Regions from separate parts of the Peribacillus sp. NPDC006672 genome, predicted to be linked through region 1. Evidence: riboswitches for the same ligand, from Rfam matches in the RefSeq annotation. Region 1 holds a riboswitch; the other holds the start of a gene.
The links. A riboswitch is a leader RNA that binds a small molecule or an ion and turns the genes downstream of it on or off. The one in region 1 is predicted to bind glycine.

Region 1 (6,781 bases):
TATCGGTCTCCTGCTCGCTAATCCAAAAGTGGGCGTAGCCATCGCTTTCTCATTTTCCCAAATGGGAATCGTCATATCCACTTTAGGCGGCATCTTTCTTTTAGGAGAGAAAAAATCCAAAAAGGAAATGGCTTTCGTCATCATTGGATGTGCACTCGTAATTGCCGGCGGAATCATGATCGGCTATACAAAAGAATAATTAGAGGAGCGATAATCATGTATGAAGATTTAGAAAAAAAAGTAGTCGTGATCACTGGTGCGGCAAAAGGGATAGGTAAAGCCATGGCCGAAAGGTTCGGTAAAGAAAAAGCACATGTAGTATTGAGTTATCACACTGAAAATGGCGACCATAAGGAAATCACCAAAACGATTGAAGCAGCAGGCGGAAAAGCCGCAGCCATTCAAGGTGACATTTCTAAGGAAGCTGATGTAAAGAAATTACTTTCATTTGCTATCGACACTTTCGGTACCATCGACATCATGATCAACAATGCAGGCATTGAAAATGAAGTCCCGAGCGAAAGGCTAACGCTTGAGGATTGGCAGAAAGTCATCGATGTAAACCTTACGGGGATGTTCCTCGCAAGCAGGGAAGCTATCAGTTATATGCTCGATCATGATATCAAGGGCAATATCATTAATATGTCTTCCGTTCATGACCGGATTCCATGGCCTCACTTTGTCCATTATGCAGCAAGTAAGGGCGGAGTGAAGATGATGACAGAAACCCTTGCACTTGAATATGCTCCTAAAGGGATACGCATAAATAACATTTCCCCCGGCGCAATCGACACACCCATTAATGCCGAGAAGTTCAATGACCCAAAAGCTAAACAAGAAGTAATCGACCTGATACCGATGGGATATATCGGTAAGCCTGAACAGATTGCCGCTTGTGCTGCCTGGCTAGCCTCAGCTGAATCAAGCTACGTAACGGGCATGACCTTATATGCTGATGGCGGAATGACCAATTATCCAGGATTTCAAGCAGGAAAAGGCTGATTTTGGTGCATCCAAAGGGAATTTCGAAAAGCTTTTTCAACCCCACTTTTTTAATGGCGGTATGCTTTGAGGGAATCTAAACGTATTGTATGGATCATAGGTCGTTTTCACTTCTCGAAGCCGTTTGAAATTTTCTCCATAGTACGCAGTTGGCCAATCTTTAATGAGGGCATCCGGCCAATTCACATAGTCACCAGTAGTATACGGAGACAAGGCGTACTTAAGTTCCTTGATCCAATGAATGTTTTGCCGCTCTTCTTCTGGATTAGTCCATGTAGCCAAATACTCCTGAGCGATTAAAGCATTCCGATAATAAAATGCCGTTTCCTTTGGTTCCGTACGGCCTGCCGCTCCTCCAAGGGATTGATGCCAAATGGCTGCATTTTCATTCGGGGCGTTTTCCAGAAAATGCTTCATCGTCAAGATTGCTCTCTTAGGAAAAGTTTTTTCAATGAAAGAACCTGACTTCTTACGATGGGCCGGTTGACTTCCACTCGGATCATCAAAGAATCGTACAGCTTCAATGTACGGGACTTCCTTAATCATGACATTTGTTGGTGAACCAGTTTTCGTCAAAGGTTTTAGAATCTGCTTTAACCTATATGACGTTCCAACAAATTCACCTTGAGCGATAATTTGGTTTACTTCCTTTGCCTTGAATTCAATTTCAGAAGTTAGACATTCATCAGCTTGAGGGGCCCAATCCTGCCAGGCATTAAACACCGCTTCGAAATCTTTCCACCCCCATGTGACGGAGAAAATTGATATCCTTGATACAGGGTATACCCTGAAAGTAAGAGAAGTGACTATGCCAAAGTTTCCCCCTCCACCCCCGCGACATGCCCAAAATAAATCACTATTAATTTTCCTATTTGCTTTAATGAGTTTGGCGCCCCTCTTTCCACACGCCCTTACCATTTCTATTTCAACCAGATTGTCACAAGTAAGTCCAAAACGCCTCGTTAACATACCTATACCACCACCAAGCGTAAGACCTACAAGACCAACACCGCTTTCGGTCCCAGCCGGAATCGTCGTGCCATACTTCCATAGCTTATTATATACTTGCCCTAACTCAGCTCCGGCTTCAATTTTTGCGATCATTTTTTCACGATTGACCTTAATCTTGTACATTTCACTAATATCAATGACTAGACCGCCATTCACTAATGAAAAGTTTTCATAACTATGCCTGCCGCTCCTAACCCGGAAAGGTGTATGATTTTCCCTGGCCCATTTCAGTGAATTCAACACATCATTGGTATTTTGACAAAACACAACGACCTTTGGGAATTTAGGAAAACTTAAGTTATTATTTACCCTGGCATGCTCATACTCGGCATCATTAGGTCTAACAATACGCCCGGTAAGCTTTGTTCTCTCCAAAATATAAACCCCTTTCTCAGATGATGTAGAGAATTATATATACTATGAAAACCTTTAGGAAGAGACACATGCTATAGGTGGAAGTGATTTCAATTAATCTAATTCATATTTTCACCTCAACCTTCGCACTAAAAAGTAGAATATAGTTTTTTACTTAACTCGCAAGTTTTCATTTTTCACTTGTGACTTTTCATGTTTTACTTGTGAATTCCAGCAAAGACTAAAAAAATCCCTAAAACAAAAAACCGTTCCAATCGCCAGCACTTTTTAATAAATAAAAAACATGGTCATAAAATAACCATGTTTTCTTTATACTCATATAGCTGTGTCTACACAAAAAAATATTTATTTCTATAAATCAAGTGCTTGCCCAGGGGCGCGGCTTATACTCTAAATGCTCCCCCATGGGCCAGTTACATAAATAAGATTATTTTAAATTCCACCTTCAGTATTCTTTTGAATTTGAAAAAATTAGGTGAATCAAGGTTCAAAAAACAAACATTTGTTTTTTAGAACATATGCTAAAACATTAGCCTATATGTGCAAAATAAACCGTTCATTTTTTACAAATTATATCTCAACAACATTTACATAGAATTTATGCACCAGTTAGGAAAATCTTATTTTCTAACAAAGGAAATACTTGAAATACTCCAGGCCTTTATTGAGAATTTCCCCTGCAATAACTGTTCTTTCCTCAAAAAAAGTCATGCACAAGTTGGGAAAAATGCCTGAGGGATGAAGATTTCTCTTTATCTCTCTTTGTTTTGTCCACAATTTATGCACGACTTTAATTAGTGTCAATTATATTTAAACTTATGGGAAACACACTCGACATAGCTAGAGTGATGAATGTAGATTAAACAAGATGATCTCCCAAAATCCTTATTATAGAAAAACTCGTATTACTCTCATCTTTTTATCGAATGGCACGTGAATTCTTAACTGGAAACCTCATCATCGGATTTAACATCCAATGGTATTCGTTTATCCATTTTCAGCATGTAATAACTTACTACGACCAATGCTAGGAAAACGATCCCGACAACCAAGGAAATCCTAGTACTGGGATTGATCCACATACCCACAAGCACCATCAGTAAAAAGGCAATTGTCGCATAGTTACTGTAAGGGGCCAACGGCATTTTGAACGGATGTTTTTCCATTTCAGCAGCATTTACCTTTCTGAATTTAAGCTCACTGATAAGTATGACAAACCATGGAATCATTCCGGGTAAAACACTCGCACTGTACACATAAAGGAATAATTCCGGCGGTGCAAGGTAATTCAGGACAACCCCAATGCCCAATCCTAATAGTACAGCGATCGTACAATATGCCGGCACTCCACTTTTAGAAACTTTTGCAAAGATTTTCGGAGCTTGGCCATTCAATGCAAGTGTATAAAGCATACGCCCTGCACTGAAGATCCCACTGTTGCATCCGGACATTGCCGCAGTGATTACGACAAAGTTAATGATGCCTGCCGCTGCTGTGATACCGACTTTAGCAAAGGTTGAAACGAATGGGCTTCCGATGTCATCTAGTTTATCCCAAGGATAAACCGTCACGATGACGAATATAGCTCCAATATAGAAAATTAAAATGCGCCATATGATTGTTTGGATCGCTTTTGTTACGGTCTTCGTTGGATTTTTCGCTTCTCCGGCCGTGATGCCGATAAGCTCAACGCCTTGATAGGAAGACACGACAAGGGAAAGCGCAAAGAAGAATCCTGTCCAGCCTCCCGTAAAGAAGCCGCCATTTGCCCAAAGATTCGATAATCCAATTGCATCTCCGCCATTCCCTATTCCAAAGAAAATAAGGCCAAGGCCGGCAATAATCATCAATATGATCGTTATTATTTTTATAAGTGCAAACCAAAATTCAAATTCCCCGAAAGATTTTACGGAAATGAGGTTGGCTGCCCCCAAGATGATCATGGCGACCACACCTGGAATCCAAGCTGGTAACTCCGGGAACCAATACTTCATATACATTCCAACGGCGATGATTTCGGACATCCCTACGATTACCCATTGAAACCAATTGCTCCAAGCAGTCATATAACCTGCCAAAGGATGTATATAGCTGCTAGCAAAGGAAGCAAAAGAACCCGTTGTCGGTTCTAAATATAGCATCTCCCCCATGGAACGCATAATGAAAAATATAAATATACCTGCGATGGCATAAGCAAGCATTACAGAAGGCCCTGTCCATTTAATCGTGCTCGCCGATCCCATGAATAACCCGACACCGATGGTTCCGCCCAAAGCTATCATCTGAATGTGACGTGCCTCCAGCCCTCTCTTTAATTCCTTGTTTGACATGATTAACTCCCCTAGATGCAATATTAGCAGCAATGCTCTTCCATCCTTACCGCCAATCGACTCTCTATTAATTATTGTGGTTTGAAATGACTTATCGTAATCATATAAATAACACTTTAATTTTGTTTTCTTATCTTATAATAGTAAATACTCCTTAAAAATACAAATGTATTTTTCAAGAAAACAGTTGTTAAATATATCTTGGCGATTTTTAAAATACCTTTATAAAAAAGTGAATCAGTATTTTATAATAGTGATTACAAAAAAAAAGAATAGAAAACAATCACTTCTGCTTTGAGCCCATTCAAAGTCCTTTCAAGTGAACGTTAAAAAGATTAGAACATTTCAATGTGTTATAAACCTCATAAGACCTGGCTAACTTTTAAAAAAATTTGTTGACCTTCCGAAAAATAGATGATAGAATTCCAATATTATTTTATAAGTATAATGAATGTTTCATAAGTGGAAGATCACCACAGACAGACATTTTTACACAACCGCATACAAGCAAGCGATGAATGCTATGGATGACACTATAGCAGGAGCAGCTTCTGGAGAGACTGTACAAGATGCAGCGCCGAAGGATTCACAATCTCAGGCAAAAGGACAGAAGAGTAACGAATGATAAATTGTTATTCTGAACCCTTTAAGAGATTGGTATTATCCAATCTCTTTTTTTATTGTCCACTTTGTGATTGGACTGAAACAACACTCGTGAAAACCATTGGAAAATGCAAGCTGGGTGAAAAAATCACGTCCCTCTCCAAGACCATGCAGGTTTGAAATCATTCACTACCAAGACTATAAAAGACGGGGGCGTACGAATTGGCTAAACAGGAATTAAAAAGAGATTTAAAAAATCGTCATGTACAACTTATTGCAATAGGAGGAACCATTGGTACCGGCTTATTTTTAGGATCCGGGAAAGCCATACAATTGGCAGGTCCATCCATCATCTTCTCCTATCTAATAATTGGAATTGCCTTGTTTTTTGTGATGAGGGCCCTAGGCGAATTGCTCTTATCCAATGCAGGGTATACGTCATTCACTGAATTCGCAACCGAATATGTCGGCCCATGGGCTGGCTTTGTGACTGGTTGGACATATTGGTTCTGTTGGATCATGACCGCAATGGCCGATATTATAGCTGTCGGTGTCTATATACAATACTGGTTCGATATCCCTCAATGGATTCCGGCTCTAATATGCCTTGTCATTCTGTTAGGTTTGAACCTATTGACCGTTAAGTTATTTGGCGAATTGGAATTCTGGTTTGCCATCATTAAAGTAATCACGATCATCGCCTTGATATTCGTAGGGATCATTCTTTTGGTCATCGGCTTCAATACCAATACCGGAACGGTTTCCCTAACGAACCTATGGACTCATGGAGGCATGTTCCCCAATGGCATTTCCGGATTCCTGCTGTCTTTACAGTTGGTCGTCTTCTCCTTTGTAGGTGTCGAATTGGTCGGGGTTTCAGCTGCAGAAACGGCAAACCCAAGAAAGAACATTCCGTCTGCCATCAATAAAATCCCTGTCCGGATTTTACTTTTCTATGTTGGTGCCATATTCGTCATTCTCTGCGTCAACCCTTGGACACAACTGGATGCCACGAGCAGCCCATTTGTAGAAGTCTTTGCGCTAATCGGCATTCCTGTCGCTGCAGGTATCATCAATTTCGTCGTTTTGACATCAGCTGCTTCTGCATGCAACAGCGGTTTATTTTCAACAAGCCGAATACTCTATACGTTAAGCAGGAATGGAGAAGCCCCTGCTAAACTGGAAAAATTAAATCAACAGGCTGTTCCAAGCAATGCCTTATTAACATCAACAATCGTTGTATCACTAGGAGCATTGTTAAGCAAACTGATACCGGAACAGGCATTTACCGTTGTGACAACCATCAGTGCCATCTGTTTCATATGGGTATGGAGCATCATCTTGATCTCCCATATCAAATATTCGAAAACACGGCCGGACCTAAGAGCCGAATCAACTTTCAGGGCTCCTTTTACACCCTTTATCAATTACGCCATTTTAGGATTATTCCTGTTCATCCT
Region 2 (6,781 bases), on a different contig from region 1:
GGGAAGTGATCCCGGAAATCATTCAGGGGGAAATCTCATACCCAAATGGTATGGTGCGGTATACCTTGACGAAGCAAGACGGTCCTTACGTCTATATCGAGTTTTCTTCCACAACTAAAAATGGCCGCGTTGGCAGGGTCATCATTCAATACGATAAAGAAGCGGGGAGAGTGATAGAATGGATAGAAAAGCAGGCTATGTAATACTCAAAGATCAACTCTCTTTTTAAAACGCTGACCCATTTTCAACGATTTTACGTGTTTAAGGAACAAGTGAAGGATTAAAAGAAGCGCTAGCAGGGCATACTTTTCATAGGGTGATTTTATATGTCTACAAACGCTTATATTAAATATCTGACGCAACAGCTTGTCGAGTATTTTAATCTGACCAAAAAAGAACGAAAAGAAAAGCGCCGTCATAGAAAAGAGGATAAAAATCAGGGTATATCCCATTGGTTTGGCATTGTCCCTTTTGCTTTGTCGATGTTCGTAAGGAAAAATATCAAAAAATAAAACAGATGTCCTAAACTTAGGACATCTGTTTTTTAGCATCGTTTTTACTATCCCAACGCCCTATCTGAAAGGTAAAATAAACCTCCGTTGATGATCGATATTCGGATGTTCGGTTCATATTGAGCTTTTAAGGCTTCTTTTTCGGTAAAATAACTTTCACTTTTTTCGTCCATATCCTTGTAAAAATGCTCCAATAAATTTAAGTCATTCTGCCAGCGCAGCATGGCTTCTTCCGCCCAAGAATGGTCATCATCCTCGAAACTCGTTCTAATGTATGTATCGAGTCTTGCCAATCCACTCTTCGGCATGATGAGCGGTGAAAGCGTAAAGGAGTAATCCGGTATTTTGGGGGTGACCTTAATCGGTAAAACCCGATGGTGAAATCCTTCCATGATTTCGCCCGAGATTAAATTCAATCCAATGGACATAAAAGTATCTTTTTTACGATCGCATTGATAGGATACTTTCACATTCAGGGTAAGCCAAGGAAACAATGGATTATTCCTGCCCATTGATTGAGGAGTATCCTCAAAAAGTCTAGTATACCCTGCTAGCTTTTTTGTTGATTGAATAATCTGATGGAGGCGAGGGGAGCCAAAATGAATCATTTCTCCCTTTAGGTCGGGTGGGGCTTGTTCTGGATCGGTAATGAAAGTCATCTGGGCTGGGTTCGGAATGCCACCCGTTTTTTCCAGGTAGTGCCAATAAAAGGGCCGGTTCATTAATTCTTTATCCATTTCTATCGTTAGTTGAACTGTGAGGTGGGTTGGTTTATTATCCAGTATTTCACAATCATTGGCGTTAAAATAAGTTATTAAAAAATCATGAATTTCCTGTTGCTGCATGAACCTCACCTTCCTTCATGGATTGAGCGAATTGGATCAACGATGAAAAATTATCCATCTTGACTTTCATTTCGCCCTCTGTTTTGGACTCGCCGACCACATCAATTAAATATTCTTCAATGTTGTTAATATCCAGTTTGGTTAGAATATCATCTAATTCACCAATTACTTTTTCAAATAAATTAATTTTTTCGTATAGTAACTTTAGAATATGTTCTTCAACAGTATTTTTCGTGGCAAAGTTGTAAATTCTGACATCTTCTTCTTGTCCAAGGCGGTGAATCCGCCCAATTCTTTGCTCAAGCCTCATGGGGTTCCATGGCAGGTCAAAATTAATCAAGTGATGGCAGAACTGAAGGTTTATTCCTTCCCCGCCAGCTTCTGTTGCAATTAATACCTGTATTTTCTTTTGGAATAATTCTCGCATCCAGTCTTTCTTTCCACGTTTAAATCCGCCTCGAAAAGGGACTGAAGAAATTCCATTCTGTTGCAGATACCATTGTAGATAAAGCTGAGTCGCTCGGTATTCGGTAAAGATAATCACTTTGTCATCAATTTTCTTGATCAGTTCCAAAGCTTTTTCAGCCTTGGAGTTCTGAACCGTTTCATTCACCTTTGAAAATAAATCATCAAGCTTTGCCAAAAAGTCAGGGGTAGGCTGGTCGTATTTGGCTTTCATGTTTTTTAAAGTATAAAAGACCGCCTCTCTGCTGCTGCAGGCTTCTCTTTGGAGAGTGAGAGCAGAAAAGGAGCTTCCTTTTGTTCCATCAGAAATAGGTTTGAATTTGGAAACAGCATCGTACAATGCTTGCTCGGTTGGAGAAAATTCAATGGTGATGGTTTCCACATGCCTTTTTGTCCATTCAATACCAGTATCGGCCCTCCGGTTTCGAATCATAACCGTGTTGACCAATTCCTTTAGGTGTTCATCTTCAATTATGTTCCGGCCTTTCCCTTTATATTTTTCCGAAAAGAGTGAGGCATTTCCTAAGTGGCCTGGTTTCAATAACGAAACGAGGTGAAAAATTTCTTCAACTTTATTTTGAATGGGAGTAGCTGTCAGAAGTAAACAAAATTTCTTTTTCAGATTTTGGACGAATTCATAGTTTTTCGTCTTATTATTTTTAAGTTTATGAGCTTCGTCAATGATGATGAAGTCATATTCCTGATTGAAAATGATATCACGATGTGGTGCACGTTTCGCTGTATCAATGGATGAAATGACCACATCACAGGAGTCCCAGACATAACTTTTTCTCTGAACGACTGCCGGAATATGAAACTTCGTATTCAATTCAAAAGCCCATTGTGTTACAAGGGAAGCCGGTACAAGGATCAATACCTTCTTTACAAGGCCTCTGATCATATACTCCTTGAGGATCAAGCCGGCTTCAATTGTTTTTCCGAGCCCTACCTCATCTGCTAAAATAGCCTTTCCATTCATCTTTTCGACCACTTGCTTTGCAGCTTCCAATTGATGGGGAAGCGGGGTTAACTGAGGAAGGTGCTTGGGTGCCTGTAAACCTTCAAAATCAGGGATGATGAGATTTTCCTCCATTTGAACCGCCAACTTATATAGTTCCCAATTTCCCCATGGACCGTCATTATCCATCTTTTGTAAAAACTCGTCATTCCATTCAGAATTGAAGGATATATTGATTTTCATAGAAATAACTCCCTCTTAAATCATAAATTCCTTAATATAAGGTCAAAACCCGAACATTTCATATGTGAAGTAAGAAAAATATTTCTCTTCAAAAGATATTGCAGAGATAAGTTTCTTAGGGTAGGATATAAGTATATTTAGAAAATTCCAATTTCCAAACGCTAAAAAGAATCTTTGTATCGATGGCAGTTCGCGTTTTCTTAGTATGGGCTATAGGCACCTGCTTTATCCAAAATTTACTGAAGGAGATCATTCAAACGGTTTCTGAAGTTTTTGGAGATTTGGCAGAGAAGGCATTCCAAGATGCTCAAAGGTTTTACTAATGGGTGGGGCTTATTCACTTAATTTCATTGGTAGACCATTATATGCGGGTGAAGATAAGGGGAGAGACTACGGATGTAGCGCCGAAGGAGCAAACTTAGCAGTGAATCTCTCAGGCAAAAGAACTCTTATTGGACGCAACTCTGGAGAGCGCCGCCCGTTTGGGACGGCCACCAAAGGGGAAAACCTATTATATAGGTAAACTTTCAGGTTTCAGGACAGAGAAAAAGCTCAAACGGGCTTTCTCTGTCCTTTTTTGTGCTTTTTTCACATCATGAATCAGGATATCTGATGCGTAAGGACAAAAAGCTTTTGATAATGAAGCCAATTTAATTTTAAAAAATCTGAGGGGGGTCATTTTTTGACCAATTTAAAAAGAACACCACTATTTGAGGTTTATCGTGAATGCGGAGGGAAAACGATTGATTTTGGCGGCTGGGAACTTCCTGTCCAATTTTCGGGTATAAAGGACGAACATGAAGCGGTACGTACAAAAGCGGGTTTGTTCGACGTTTCGCATATGGGGGAAGTTGATGTTAAGGGTCCTGGGAGTCTTTCCTTTTTACAGAAGATGCTGACGAATGATATATCAAAGCTGCAAACGGGCGGTGCCCAATATACGACTATGTGTTACGAAAACGGCGGGACGGTTGATGATCTCATCGTTTATAAAAGGGCGGAAGACGACTATCTGCTCGTGGTCAATGCAGCGAATACAGAAAAAGATTTCGATTGGCTGCAAGCTAATCTAACGGAAGATGTCCAAATTACGAATGTATCGAGTGACTATATACAGCTAGCACTTCAAGGACCATCTGCAGAGAAGATATTGCAAAAACTTTCGGAAAATACTACCTTAAGTGAAATTGGATTTTTCAAGTTCAAGGAAAATGTCATGATAAATGGTATCTCCACGTTGGTATCCCGTACTGGATATACTGGTGAAGATGGTTTTGAAATATATAGCGACAGTGAAAACGGCCCTGCCCTTTGGAAGGCGATTTTGGATGCCGGAAAGGAAGAAGGGATACAGCCGATTGGTTTAGGTGCTCGTGATACACTGCGTTTTGAAGCGAAGCTGCCGCTGTATGGGCAGGAGCTTTCAGCGGACATTACTCCAATAGAAGCCGGGATTGGTTTTGCGGTAAAAGTGGATAAGGAAGCCGATTTTTTCGGGAAAGCCGTTCTTGCTGAACAAAAGGAGAAAGGGGCACCCCGCAAGCTCATGGGAATTGAAATGATTGACCGTGGCATTCCTCGTCATGGGTATAAGGTTTACAGCGGGGACAAAGTCATTGGGGAGGTCACGACTGGTACCCAATCACCAACGCTGAAGAAAAACGTAGGATTGGTACTTATCGATAAAGAATATTCGGTGCTGGATGCGGAAGTTGAAGTGGAAATCCGTTCCAAACGTTTGAAAGCCGTTATAATACAAACACCTTTTTATAAAAAACCACGTAAATAGAGGGGAATGGTCATTAGATGAAACATCGTTATTTACCCATGACAGAGCAAGATAAACAAGAAATGCTGGAAGTTATAGGGGTACCTGCTGTTGAAGAACTTTTCAATGATATCCCTGAAAGTGTTCGCTTTCAAGGAGAATACGATATCAAACCTGCTAAATCGGAACCTGCATTAATGAAAGAATTATCAAGGCTTGCTGCCAAGAATGCGGATCTTAAAAACTATGCTTCCTTCCTTGGTGCGGGTGTCTATGACCATTATGCACCGGTCATCGTCGATCACGTTCTTTCCCGTTCTGAATTTTATACGGCTTATACACCTTATCAGCCTGAAATTTCACAGGGTGAGCTGCAGGCCATCTTTGAATATCAAACGATGATTTGTCAATTGACGGGTATGGACGTAGCTAACTCCTCCATGTATGACGGCGGGACTGCGCTAGCTGAGGCGGCCATGCTTGCTTCAGGTCAGACACGGCGCAAGAAGATTCTCATTTCAGGAGCAGTTCACCCTGAATCAAGAGAAGTTGTGAAGACATATGCGAAAGGGCAACGCGTGGAAGTGATTGAAATTCCTTATAAAGACGGTGTGACGGACATGGCTGCTTTAAGGGAATTAATGAATGATGACATTGCAGGAGTGATTGTTCAATATCCGAATTTTTTTGGTCGAATAGAGCCATTGAAAGAAATGGAAGAAATCATTCATGGCGTCAAGTCCATGTTTATCGTTTCCAGTAATCCGCTTGCACTTGGGGCTTTGACACCCCCTGGTTCACTCGGTGCAGATATCGTGACGGGAGATGCTCAGCCATTTGGCATACCAGCGGCATTTGGTGGACCTCATTGCGGATATTTTGCCGTCACGAATAAACTTGTAAGGAAAGTCCCGGGCCGACTCGTCGGTCAAACGGTGGATGAAAATGGAAAAAGAGGGTTTGTGCTAACGCTTCAAGCTCGTGAGCAGCACATTCGCCGTGATAAGGCCACATCCAACATTTGTTCCAATCAAGCGTTGAATGCCTTGGCAGCTTCTGTTGCAATGACAGCGCTTGGGAAAAAGGGTGTCAAAGAAATGGCCGTGCAAAATATTCAAAAAGCGCATTATGCGAAAAAAGCTATAAAGGCAAAAGGGATAGAAGTGATGTTCGACGGTCCTTCATTTAATGAATTTGTCATTAAACTGCCTGCTTCGTTTTCAGAAATCAATAAAAACCTTTTTGAAAAAGGGATGATTGGCGGTTTTGATTTAGGTACGGTTTATCCTGAGCTGAAAGACCATATGTTGGTTGCGGTAACGGAACTTAGAACAATAGAAGAAATCGATGCACTTGCGCAGGAATTGGGGGATCAACATGAATAATCAAGATCAATCACTCATTTTTGAAATCAGCACTTCCGGTCGAATCGGGTACAGTCTGCCAGAAATGGATGTTGCAACTATTCCGCTCGAAGAAATTCTTCCTGCCGACTACATCCGTGAAGAAGAGGCAGAGCTTCCTGAGGTGTCCGAACTAGATATCATGCGTCACTATACAGCACTTTCCAAACGGAATCATGGGGTGGATTCGGGTTTTTATCCGCTGGGTTCATGCACGATGAAATATAATCCGAAAATAAATGAAAATGTGGCACGCTTTAACGGTTTCGCCCATATCCATCCATATCAAGACCCGACTACAGTCCAGGGAGCCTTGGAACTATTATTTGATTTGCAGGAACATTTAACGGAAATCACAGGGATGGATCTAGTAACATTACAACCTGCAGCAGGTGCACACGGTGAATGGACAGGATTGATGATGATTCGCGCTTTTCACGAAGCGAATGGCGATACAGAACGGACGAAAGTGATTGTACCTGATTCTGCACACGGTACGAATCCTGCCTCTGCAACTGTTGCCGGACTTGAAACGATTACAGTGAAGTCCGATGAAAATGGGTTAGTCGACCTAGAGGATTTAAAGC

Region 2: it holds a riboswitch for glycine, as region 1 does, so the genes downstream of both, gcvT (glycine cleavage system aminomethyltransferase GcvT) here and ACQKKK_RS18680 (amino acid permease) in region 1, are expected to answer to the same signal.

The regions. Positions count from the first base shown of each region.
Region 1 is NZ_JBNNOR010000012.1:16,265-23,045, reverse strand. It holds gene ACQKKK_RS18700 (GRP family sugar transporter) at 1-199, shown strand, start outside; gene ACQKKK_RS18695 (glucose-1-dehydrogenase) at 217-1,002, shown strand; gene ACQKKK_RS18690 (FAD-binding oxidoreductase) at 1,039-2,388, opposite strand; gene ACQKKK_RS18685 (amino acid permease) at 3,330-4,718, opposite strand; glycine riboswitch at 5,260-5,338, shown strand; gene ACQKKK_RS18680 (amino acid permease) at 5,544-6,781, shown strand, end outside.
Region 2 is NZ_JBNNOR010000001.1:547,677-554,457, forward strand. It holds gene comGG (competence type IV pilus minor pilin ComGG) at 1-203, shown strand, start outside; gene ACQKKK_RS02765 (YqzE family protein) at 327-512, shown strand; gene ACQKKK_RS02770 (YqhG family protein) at 560-1,357, opposite strand; gene ACQKKK_RS02775 (DEAD/DEAH box helicase) at 1,335-3,023, opposite strand; glycine riboswitch at 3,395-3,482, shown strand; glycine riboswitch at 3,486-3,568, shown strand; gene gcvT (glycine cleavage system aminomethyltransferase GcvT) at 3,706-4,812, shown strand; gene gcvPA (aminomethyl-transferring glycine dehydrogenase subunit GcvPA) at 4,830-6,176, shown strand; gene gcvPB (aminomethyl-transferring glycine dehydrogenase subunit GcvPB) at 6,169-6,781, shown strand, end outside.